2 regions of the Flavonifractor hominis genome follow, and region 1 is predicted to be linked to the other one. Evidence: riboswitches for the same ligand, from Rfam matches in the RefSeq annotation. Region 1 holds a riboswitch; the other holds the start of a gene.
The links. A riboswitch is a leader RNA that binds a small molecule or an ion and turns the genes downstream of it on or off. The one in region 1 is predicted to bind cobalamin.
Positions count from the first base shown of each region.

Region 1 (5,639 bases):
CCTGGATGACTACATGATTCAGGAGGCAACTGCTGAAGGCGCTGTACAGGACTGGTACGCTGCCATTCGAAAATTCGTTATTACGGTGGCACCCAATGATGTGGATCAGTCCGCCCAGATCAACGCGGCTCTGGAGAAGTATCCCTCCCTGCTGCGGGACTTTGTGGACAAAGAGAAGCCTGTGACTCCTACCCACGTTACCGCGGATCTGCAAATGCCCACACCTGGCCAGCTGGAGTCCGCCGGAATCCTGCCGGATCGCTATAATCAGAAAGTGACTATGACCAGCGGCAACACCGATGTGCTGGAATTCAGCGGCTATCACGCTGTGGTCTACCGCCCGCTGCCCGGCAGCCCTGCCGCGGATGTGTCTTATACGGTGCGAATTCTGGATCGCCGCAACAATGCCCTGCTGGGAGAGAAGACGTTTTCCCTGACCGTGCAGCCGTTGACAGAGGATGAAATCAGCGCCGCTGCGGCGTTTATGGACGGCGTCTGTACGGAGAACGCCTACTGGAACGGCATCCGTGGAAACAATACGGATAAGACCCAGGTGACAGAGAATCTGGAGCCGTTTGCGGAAGTTCTGAGCGGCGATCAGGGACAGCCGCAGTATATCTACGGCGCGATCAACCTGACCTTCGGCGGAGCAGAAGTGGACGATCTGCCGGGTTACGACCCCATGAACGCCCAGCCGTGGCGGGAGTACCGCTCCAGCCGCCCCACCGTCATCGCCTGCGAAAATCTCCTGGTCACCCGCCCGGAGTACGACACAAAGGTTACGCTGGACAGTGTCCTGACCCACAGCGTATACGGGAAATACTGGGAGAAATTTGGCAGCAATCCGGACTATGCGCAGTTTGAACAGTTCTATAAACGCCCGGTCTCTGTGACGGTAACAGTAAAGGGAACCAAAGGCGGAGAGAATCCGAATCCCCAGCCGGAACAGATTCAGGCTACGGTTTCTGTCAGCGGCGGCGGCTTTGAAAACTTTGCTGATTTGAGTGCGTACACCTTTACCGGCAGCGGCAACCGGGACTGGACGGCGTGGGATGCGCTGCAGGCGGCTTTGCGTGAGGCGGGATATCGCTATGAGGGCAGCGGCTCCTATGTCAGCGCTGTGACGGATTCCAACGGCGTTACCCTTTCCGAACTGGAGCACGGCGAAGGCAGTGGTTGGATGTACCGTGTCAACGGTACACTGCCGGAGGTGACGCTGAACCAGTATTACCTGAGCGACGGCGACAAAATCACCTTCTTCTATACCGGCGACTACCATACAGTTCCCGGAACCCACGGCTATGACGATAACCAAAAGGCGGCCCAGGCGGTGGAGAAACTCATCAATGCCATCGGAACTGTTACCAAGGACAGCGGTGATAAGATCGAAGCGGCCCGGAAAGCATATGATGCCTTGACCGACACTCAGAAGAAGCTGGTTCGCAACTACGACGTGCTGACAGAGGCTGAGGCGGCTTTCACGGCTCTGGAAGCCGGTCTGCCCTTCACCGATGTGGATAAGGACGCATGGTATGTTGAGGCGGTTCAGTACGTCTATAAAAACGGCCTGTTCAACGGCACCAGTGCAACAGCCTTCTCCCCCGACGGGGAGATGAGCCGTGCCATGCTGGCTGCCGTGCTGTACCGCCTGGCGGGCTCACCCGCCGGAGACGGTAAAGCCCCGGCCTTCACCGATGTGGCGCCGGATACCTGGTATACTGACGCCGTAGCCTGGGCCAATGGGAACGGTATCGTCACCGGTTACGGAAATGGTCTGTTCGGTGGCGCTGACAGTATTACCAGGGAGCAGCTGGTTGTTATGCTTTACCGCTACGCCAAGTTCATGAAGCACGATACGGCCGCAGCCGGTGATCTCTCGGCATTCACTGACGCCGGGGACACCAGCGACTGGGCGGTTGAGGCTCTGCGCTGGGCGTATGCGGAGGGCCTGATCACCGGGCGTACCGCAACCACCATTGTACCGCAAGGCACCGCGACTCGGGCCGAAGTGGCCATGATTCTGATGCGTTTTGGCGGGGAACTGGCAAAGTAACTGCCGCCTCGTTGAAGCATACTTCCCTCTCAAGGATCTCCGGGATCCACAGCATCCCCGGCTGCGGATCCCGGAAGTCCGATCCTGAGAAAACAGCAAGTTTGACCCAAAGAACCAGCCCGGCAAAAGTCAGCAGCTGAAGACAAGGACAGCCATAGGTGTTCTTGGTTTCGGAGTCCCTTGACAACGCCATAAAAAGTAGATAGAATGTCTTCGTGAGCAGGTCATATGCTTGACATATGCCAACTGACAAGCCGGTGAGAATCCGGCGCAGTCTTACCTCTACTGTATTTGGCTCCGGCCATAAGCCAGGATTGTCAGCCTGCTCCATGGTAATTGATCAAGGTGGTATCCATTGCCGATTTTTGCAGCCATGCCCATGTGTGGGGATGGCCAGGGTTTTTGTGCATTTTTGATGTGCAAACGCTCGATTTGCAGGGATCGGCAATGGATATCTGCTTTTTGCCGGCAGACACCATTGTCTGCCGGTTTTTTGTTTTCTGAGCCGGCAGCAGATCCCGAAACTGGAAGGGGGTGAAGACCGTCAGCAAGAGAAGGCAAGCTCGCCCAGCCAAACTTACGCCGCAAGAGGCAGAACAATACCGCAATTTGATACAGAAATGGGCACAGCAAGCTCCACCAGAGTACACAGGCAACGGCGAAAAGCACCCTTATACATCTCTTACGCTGTCCAGTGGGCTTGGCAGGGCTGTCTATGCCAGCTATTCCGACGAGGATTTGCTGGCTGTTCTGCACGATGCGGCGTCACGCCTGGGACGTGCGCCCACACAGGATGAGGTCTTTTCTCTGTATCGCATCTACCTGAAAGCGCGGTTTGGCACCTGGCCGGGCGCACTGCGGGCGGCGGGAATGCGGCAATTGCCAATGCCGGATTTAAGCATGCCGGATTGGACACAAATGCTGGCGGAGGAACCGGAGCTCTGCGGTGCTCTGGAGGATGTGACCCGTCGCAGACGCCGCCTTGGATATCCGCCGCGCAAGCGTGATGTCCCGCAGGCGAAAATTCTCTGTGAACGATTCCATTCGTGGGAGAACGTGATTGCTGCCGCGGAGGATTTTGAGAAATGGCAGGAAGCGAGGAAGGATAACTGACAAGTAAATAGGAGCATTTATTGTGGCCCTGTCTCGGTGGAAGCAGAGGGAGGGATGAACAAGGGAATCGGGTGCAAGTCCCGAACGGTAACCGCCGCTGTAAGCGCTGAGATACCGGATCGTTGATGAAAGTCAGTCACTGGGGAGACCTGGGAAGGCAGATCCGGCGTTGTGGGGAATTTCCCCGGAAGCGCAAGTCAGAAGACCTACAAGGAATGCAAAGGGTCGTCGAAATGCGACCCGACCATGGGAACACGGCTGTGGCGATCATTGGGATCTGTCACGGCATTTTTTATGCCCTGACAGATCGAGAGTCGAAAGGAGAGACGGAGCAAATATGAAGAAACGAGTATTGAGCCTGCTGCTGGTGCTTGTCATGGTACTGGGACTACTGCCCGCCGGCGTTCTGGCGGCGGAGGGTGTAACGGAGGTGTCCAGCCAGGCGGAACTGGCCGGAATGACTGACGGCAGCTACATCCTGACAGCGGATATTGAACTGAGCGAATGGACAGCTATTGACTTCTCTGGCACCCTGGACGGTAATGGTTACACCATTACTGTGGCCGGCCAGCCGCTGTTTAACACGCTGAGCGGCACCGTACAGAACCTCTGCCTGGACGGTGAAGTAGCAGGCGAGGACGATACCGTAGGTGCGCTGGCCCGCACACAGACAGGCGGAACAGTGAATAACTGCTGGTCTGGGGCCGGATATGATTATACCGCGTGGTGCTTTGCCGGGTTTGTTGGCACAATGGCTGGCGGCACCATTAAAAACTGCCTCTCTACAACGGATAACGCCGACTCCGGTTTTGTTGGTGAGGCGACCGGTCTGCCTGTCATTGAAAACTGCTATTATACCCTCTATGACGCTGTATACAATGGCGACTTTACCGATACGAACAACAAGAAAATCAATGCTGACGAATATCCGTATGCCATGGCGCAGCTGAACGCTGTCCACGAGGCCGGGCTGCTGTACTGGGCTATGGACGAGGACGGTGTGCCCAAGCCGATTGCTTCAGAGAAACCTGCGGCGGATCGCACGGCACTTCAGGAGCTGTACGACAGGGTAAAGGACAATACAAATGCCGTTCCTGACGAAGAAGATGTTACTTATACATCTGAGAGTTGGGAGGCCTTTGTGGCAGCCCGTGACAAGGCAAAAGCCGTTCTGGACAATGCAGACGCCACCCAGGCCGCCATTGATGGGGCAAGGAAGGATTTGCAGGCCGCAATTGACGGCTTAGTTCCCGACCGCACCACGGCAACGGCGGCGGAACGCGTGGCCCTTCAGGACGAGATCGCAAAAGTGCCCAGTGAAAAGGGCCGGTATACCGATGCCAGCTGGTCTGCCGTACAGGCAGCCCTCAAGCCTGCCAAAAACCTTTTGCAGAATCCAGCCGCTACTGCGGAGAAGCTGGCCGAGCAGACCGCTTCCCTGAAAAACGCTGTCGACGCTCTGGTTGAGATCGTAGATCCGGCTGCGGTGACGGAGCTGCCGGAGGGCCAGGAGTGGACGATGATTTCCACAGCCGAGGAGCTGGCGGAGCTTTCGACAAAAGGCGGCGCCGGCTACTATAAACTGAAAAACGACATTGTGGACTATGTGGGTACTTACGATCCGTTTGGTACCCAAATCAAGCCTTTCAATGGTGTGCTGGACGGCAATGGCTTTACCGTAACCTTTGCAGGCGCAGACAAGTATCCGAATCCTGTCATCAACATTCTTGGCCCCAGCGGCGTGATTCAGAACCTGGGTGCCAACGGCAGCATCACCAATGTGCCCCTGGTGGATAAACTCTATGGCAAGCTGATCAACTGCTATTCCTGGGCGGACACCCAATATGGCGGTCTTGTGGGAACGATGTTCTCCGGCTCTGTCATTGCCAACTGCTATGTGAATCAAATGCCCGGCGGCAGCGGCTCCGGCGGGCTGGTAATGACCGGAAACGGCGGACATATTCTCCACAGCTACTGGCCGGAGGGAAAAGCAATTGGCACTGATAGCGGTACTTCCATGCTGGACAGTCAGGTAGTCGCCAAGCAAAAAGAGGACAGCTTCCGCGCCATGCTCAACGCGCACCGCTATGGCGGCATGGAGTGGCACCAGAGTGACAAGGGCCTTCCCTGGCTGGGGGAGGAGCAGGAGTATGTCAAGCCCGACTTCAAGGCTGTAACCGTTACAAACCTGATTACCGAGGAAACTGCCTCGATTGAAGAGCCGGATGATGTGCTGAAGGTAAGCGTATTTGGCGAGCAGGGCGGCGATGTAGCCGCGCTGACCATTGACGGCTACCAGGGCGATCAGCTGGAGTGGGAGACCCCCTCACACGCCACCGACGCCCCCATCATGGTATATTATGACAAAGACTCGGAGCAGACCAGAGTATGGGTGCGCGATGCCGGTACGGTGACGGTCACGGCGTTCTTGAAGGGGACAGAGGGTGCGCCGCGAAAGGAGCTCCAGTCCTTC
Region 1 covers NZ_JBBMFT010000002.1:353,792-359,430, forward strand. The annotation lists gene WMO45_RS05915 (S-layer homology domain-containing protein) at 1-2,053, shown strand, start outside; cobalamin riboswitch at 2,258-2,393, shown strand; gene WMO45_RS05920 (homing endonuclease associated repeat-containing protein) at 2,588-3,166, shown strand; cobalamin riboswitch at 3,172-3,394, shown strand; gene WMO45_RS05925 (S-layer homology domain-containing protein) at 3,504-5,639, shown strand, end outside.

Region 2 (5,639 bases), on a different contig from region 1:
CAGAAATGCAGTGACGCCTCTTCCTGGGCCGCCGCCTCCGTCCATGAGCTGCAGGTCTTTGCCTGGCGCATCAAGAGCCAGGAGTTTGCCATCAACGAGGGCAATAAGACCATCACCGTCGAAAGCCCCATGACGCTGGCCCGGCTGCGCAACGGCCTGGATGTGGATGGCAACTGCACCGTGTCGTTCGTAACGTCGGAGGGCACGCCTCTGGACTGGAGCGACACCGTTTCGGACGGCAGTAAGATGATCGTCACCGACATTAAGGACCATACCTTTACGTATACCATCACCGTTGGTGAGGTACCCGAGCAGTACACCGTTACCGTGAAGACCCAGGGTGAGGGCGACGCTTCCGCCGCGCCCACCGCGGCCGCCGAGGGGGACACCGTGACCCTGACCGCCCAGGCCGCTGAGGGCTGGCACTTTGTGGAGTGGACCAGTGAGGACGTGACGGTGTCCGAGGAAGGTACCTTCCAGATGCCCGCCAAGAACGTCACCGTCACCGCCGTGTTTGAGCAGGACAAAATGACCGCTGTCACCGGCGTGAAGCTGAACGTGGAGAGCGTGTACCTGTACTCCAACTTCGGTCCCCGGGGTGAGCAGCTCATCGCCACCGTGGAGCCCGCCGACGCCGACGACAAGTCGGTCACCTGGACCAGCGCCGACGAGAACGTGGTCACCGTCAACGACGTGGGCTACCTCACCGTGGTGGGCGAGGGCATGACCACCGTCACTGTCACTACGAGCGACGGCGGCTACACCGCCCAGTGCCTGGTGCAGGTTGGCTCCTACAACGACGGCAGCGATGCCGAGGATGAGGACACCACGCCTCCCACCGAGACCGAGGAGCCCGGCGAGACCACTGAGCCTGAGCAGCCCGGTGAGACCACTGAGCCTACCGAGCCTGAGACGCCCGCCTTCTCCGACGTGCCCGCCACCCACTGGGCCAGCGAGGCCGTGGAGTATGTGGTGAGCGAGGGCCTGTTCAACGGCACCTCCGACACCACCTTCTCCCCCGACGCCTCCATGACCCGCGCCATGTTCTTCACCGTCCTGGCCCGTCTGGATGGCGTGGACACCACCGGCGGGGCCACTTGGTATGAGAAGGCCATGGCCTGGGCGGTAGCCGAGGGCATCACCGACGGCACCAACCCCGAGGCCACCATCACCCGGGAGCAGCTGGCCGTCATGCTCTACCGCTACGCCGGCTCCCCCGCTACGGAGGGCAGCCTGACCGGCTTTGCCGACGCCGCCTCCGTGTCCGCCTGGGCACAGGACGCCATGGAGTGGGCGGTGGCCGAGGGCATCCTCACCGGCAAGAACGGCTCCGCTCTGGATCCCCAGGGCACTGCCAGCCGCGCTGAGGTAGCCACCATGCTCATGCGCTTTACCCAGAGCGAAAACAACTGAATCATTCAGGTCTTATCTTGTATCGGGCCCCGGAGCATTTGCTCCGGGGCCCGATGCTTGCTTTTGCACGGACCGGGCGGGTTGAGAGTTCGGAACTGGAGATTCAGGATGGCAGATGTCCGGCAGTGCCAGGGAAGCGGCTGGCTGGACCAGCAGCAGTATCTCCGCGTCTACACCTGCTTGGATGAGAGCTGACGGACAGACAAAACAAAAGCGCCGCCTCCCAGCGGGAGGCGGCGCTCTGTTTTCTGTTTTCAGTTGCTCAATGACCGGAAGGAAAGCTATGGCGCAGAGTGCGGACTTCCTGAGCCGACAGAGGGGCCCTGCCAAGCTGAAAAAAGGCGTTGCGCAGGGTGCCGAAGGAGGCGGCCAGCCCCATGCGCAGACAGGGTGGAAGCTCCTCCCGCATGGGGGTGCGGCCCAGTCGTCCACAGAGGGCATCCAGAGCCTCCAGCTGGGCCCGCTGAGCCGGCGTATACATGGCCTGCTCCGGCCGGCGGACCGGGACGGGTTTCTTTGACGAGCGGTGGAATGGGTTCCTGTTTCGTTTTCTCATTGGTCTGCCCCTCCTGTGGCACGGTGCGCCCGGGGGCTGCCGACAGACCGGTCTGCTGGCGGGAAAATACAAAAAATCCGCTTTCTTCCGAAAGCGGACTGCCAGGGGCCGGCTGGATACGGCAACACCGGACAGGTCTCTTTCTGCGGAAGTTCCCTATCCACCCATCCAAGCAGGTTTCCTGGCTTGCGGCTCTACGCGCACCGCGCCTTCTCGCTCTGTCCGGGACAGAACAATGGCCGATTGCAGTGCGCTCCCCGTTTACAGTGACCGGATCGCTCGGGAATTTCACCCGATTCCCTTTTCACCCGGCGGATGCCGGGCACTTGGTGGGTTGATGCGATATAAGCTTGTTTCCATTCTAAAGGATAGCCAGAGGCTTGTCAAGGGTGCGGCCCGACCGGCCTGAGGACAGAAAAAGCACCGCATCCCGGTGGGATGCGGTGCTTTTCTTACCTGTGCATTACTCGCTCAGGAAGCGGTTGACAATCACAGTCGCCTCGGCACGGCTGGCCAGACCCTGGGGATCCAGCAGGTTGCCGGGCTTGCCGGTGATGTAACCGTTGTCCACAGCCCAGGCCACAGCGGAGACGGCCCAGTCAGAGACCGAGTCGGCGTCGCCAAAAGCGACCAGAGGCTGGATGGAATCGGTGGCCTTGCCGGCGAACTCCGCATAGCGGTAGAGCATCGCGGCCATCTGCTCGCGGGTGATCTGGCCATTGGGATCAAACACGCCCTCGGCCACGCCGTTGACGATACCGTTGGCGGCGCTCCACACCACGGCGTCATAGTACCAGGTGCCGGAAGTCACGTCGGAGAAGGTAGAGGTGCCGGAAGCGGCGGGAGAACCGGCCATACGCCACAGCACGGTAGTGAACATGGCGCGGCTGAGGGTCACGTCGGGGCTGAAGGTGGTGTCGCTGGTGCCGGTGAACAGGCCGGCCTCCACAGCGGCCTTGATCTCCTGCTCAGCCCAGTGGCCGGAGATATCGGAGAAGGCAACCGGCTGCTCAGGCTGAGAGGTGGAGCCGCCGGAAGTGCTGCCGCCGGAGGTAGAACCACCGGAAGTGCTGCCGCCGGAAGTAGAACCGCCGGAAGAGCTGCCGCCGGAGGAAGAACCACCGCCGGAAGAGCCGCCGCCGGAAGAGCCGGAGTCGGAATTGACCACATCTACGGTGGCGATGTTGCTCTGGATGCCGCCGACTACGCAGTAATAGTAATAGGTGCCCACAGTGGTGGTATCCACGGTGCAGGTGGCGCCGGTAGCACCCTCAACAACCTTGGCATCGCTGCCGTCGCTGTTGGTGCTCTTATACCACTGGTATACAGCGCCGTCAGCAATAGCGGGTTCGCTGGTAGCGGTCAGGGTCAGCTTGCCGTCCTTGGAGACGGAGGTGTTGGCAGGAGTGACGCTCAAAGTGCTGACCGACTCAGTGGCTTTTACGCTGGAGAGGTTGAACGCATAGTCTACGACCTGCAGCTCCAACTGAGCGGGATCAAAGGTGGCGGAACCGAGGACGTCGCCGAAGGAGTCGATCAGTTCGTTGAGGTCATAGTTCTTGGTAACGGAAGTGGCGTTGATTACCTCGGTGCTGCCCAGACGCTCGCCCTTGTAATAGAGGGCCAGAGCCTGGATGCCGCCAGCGTCATCAATCTGTACGTTCCACTTGCCGTCCGTGATGGGGGTGGCCACGATGGCGGGGGCCACAGTGTCCACCTTAACGGGCATGGAGATAGACTGAGCAGTCTCAGAGTTCAGCAGGGCATCCAGCACGGTCTGCTTGTAGGCGTCGGTCATGCCGGTCATGGTGTGATTGTCCTTATCCCAGGTGTTGTCGGTGGGGATGCAGCCCTCGGTGTTCAGGAACTCATACTCAACCATGGCCACCAGCTTGTAATTGTACTGGCCATCCGCCACAACCTTGCCGTCGGCATCGGTGCCGTCCCAGGCCATGTTGCGCTTATACTTGGTGCCGTAAGTGGCGGCCACCTGCTGGGTCTGGTTGCCGTCGCTGTTGAGCGCTTCGAAGTACTCAAACTCGGGACCGATGGTCTTGACCACGTTGCCCTCGGCATCGGTGATCACGACGCAGATCGCCTTGGCGTTGCGCAGCAGCAGCAGGTTGGCATAAGCCAGATCGGCAAAGCCGTCGCCGTTGGGGGAGATGGCGGAGTAGTCGCCGCTAAAGTTGCCGCTGTCACGCAGGGTGGAGAGATAGGTGCGGGCAGAATTGTACCGGTCGTTGTACGCATAGCCGGGCCAGGATGCCTCAGTGAACTGGTTGGCACCCAGTACCGCTTCGTAGGAAGTGCCGCCGTTGTCCAGCAGAGTGGCCATGGTGGTGGCATAGTACAAGGGGTAATTGAGGTCGGTAGTCTCCAGAGCGCTGATGTCATCGTAGGCGGTGGCCAGGTCAAAGATGGGGGCCTGAGTCCAGTCGCCGCGGAAGCCCAGGAAGGGGATGTTCACGTCTTCCACATCGGAGTCGAAGAACACATAGCCCTCCAGGAACATGCCGTTGGGATAGACTTCGTCATAGGCTGCCATGGTGTCGGGATCCAGCTCCACGGTGATGGTGATCTCGGTGGAGGAATTGGCGGGAACGCTCACCACAGCGGCGGAAGTACCGTCGGCATAGCGGTTGATGTTGGCAGAGTCGGTGTCGATGGTGGCGTCACCGCTGACCGCAGAGACGGTCATCACAGCGTCCTCAATGGGGTCGATATCGGTGCCGTTGCTGTTGCTGGTGACGATGTTGTTGCGGCCGGCGCTCTCCGTGGTGGCGTCGGTCTGCAGGCAGGAGAGTACGTTGAACGTGCGGGCGGTGTCATTGTAGTTGTCCAGGGTGAAGTGGAAGGTGAAGGTATCACCCAGCTTGTCGAACAGCTCCACCTTGGTGCGGGGGGCCTCACCGGTCTCGGGGTTGTAGACGGTGTCGTTGTGGAGCACCACCTTGGTAGAAGTGGCCGCATCGATGTTGGCCAGGCCGGCACCCTGACGGCGGGGAGAGAAGTACTTGTTCTGACGGCCGGTACCCTCGCTGTCCAGCGGGGCGTACACGGTGGCCGTGCTGGCAACCAGCTGGTTGACCAGGTTGTTGTACTCCTCGGTACCGGGCTCCACACCGAACAGGGCCAGGTTTTCATCTACATACTGCTGAACCAGCAGGAAACCGCCGGCCATATTGGGGGAGGCCATGGAGGTGCCGCTCTTGGTTACCAGAGCGGTATCGGAGGCGGCGCCAGCGGACAGAATGCTGCCGCCGGGAGCCATGATGTCGGGCTTCAGACGCAGGGCCTCGGTAATGCCCCAGGAGGTGGAGCCGGCAGGGCCGCTGTCAGAATAGGTGCGGGAATTTTCCTGAGACTTCTCTTCGCTCTGGAAGCTCACCTGAACGGTACCGGATTCCAGTGCCGTCTGGAAGGTTCCATACAGGCTGGAGGCGAACATACCGAAGGTGGGGATCTCAGCGTAGATCTGAGAGGCGGACAGGTTGGAGCTGGAGTCGGCGTTGTTGGCCATGATGACGCCCGCGGCGCCGGCCTTGAAGGCGTTCTCGCCCTTCTCCAGGAAGGTCAGATCGCCGCGCTGGACCAGCGCAATCTTACCGGTCAGGGCGCCTTCCAGCGTCTCACTGCTGGTGGCAGCCAGGATCTCCTCGGTGCTGCC
Region 2 covers NZ_JBBMFT010000015.1:115-5,753, forward strand. The annotation lists partial or broken gene WMO45_RS13155 (S-layer homology domain-containing protein) at 1-1,413, shown strand, start outside; gene WMO45_RS13160 (hypothetical protein) at 1,676-1,969, opposite strand; cobalamin riboswitch at 2,124-2,314, opposite strand; gene WMO45_RS13165 (S-layer homology domain-containing protein) at 2,433-5,639, opposite strand, start outside.
Region 2: it holds a riboswitch for cobalamin, as region 1 does, so the genes downstream of both, WMO45_RS13160 (hypothetical protein) here and WMO45_RS05925 (S-layer homology domain-containing protein) in region 1, are expected to answer to the same signal.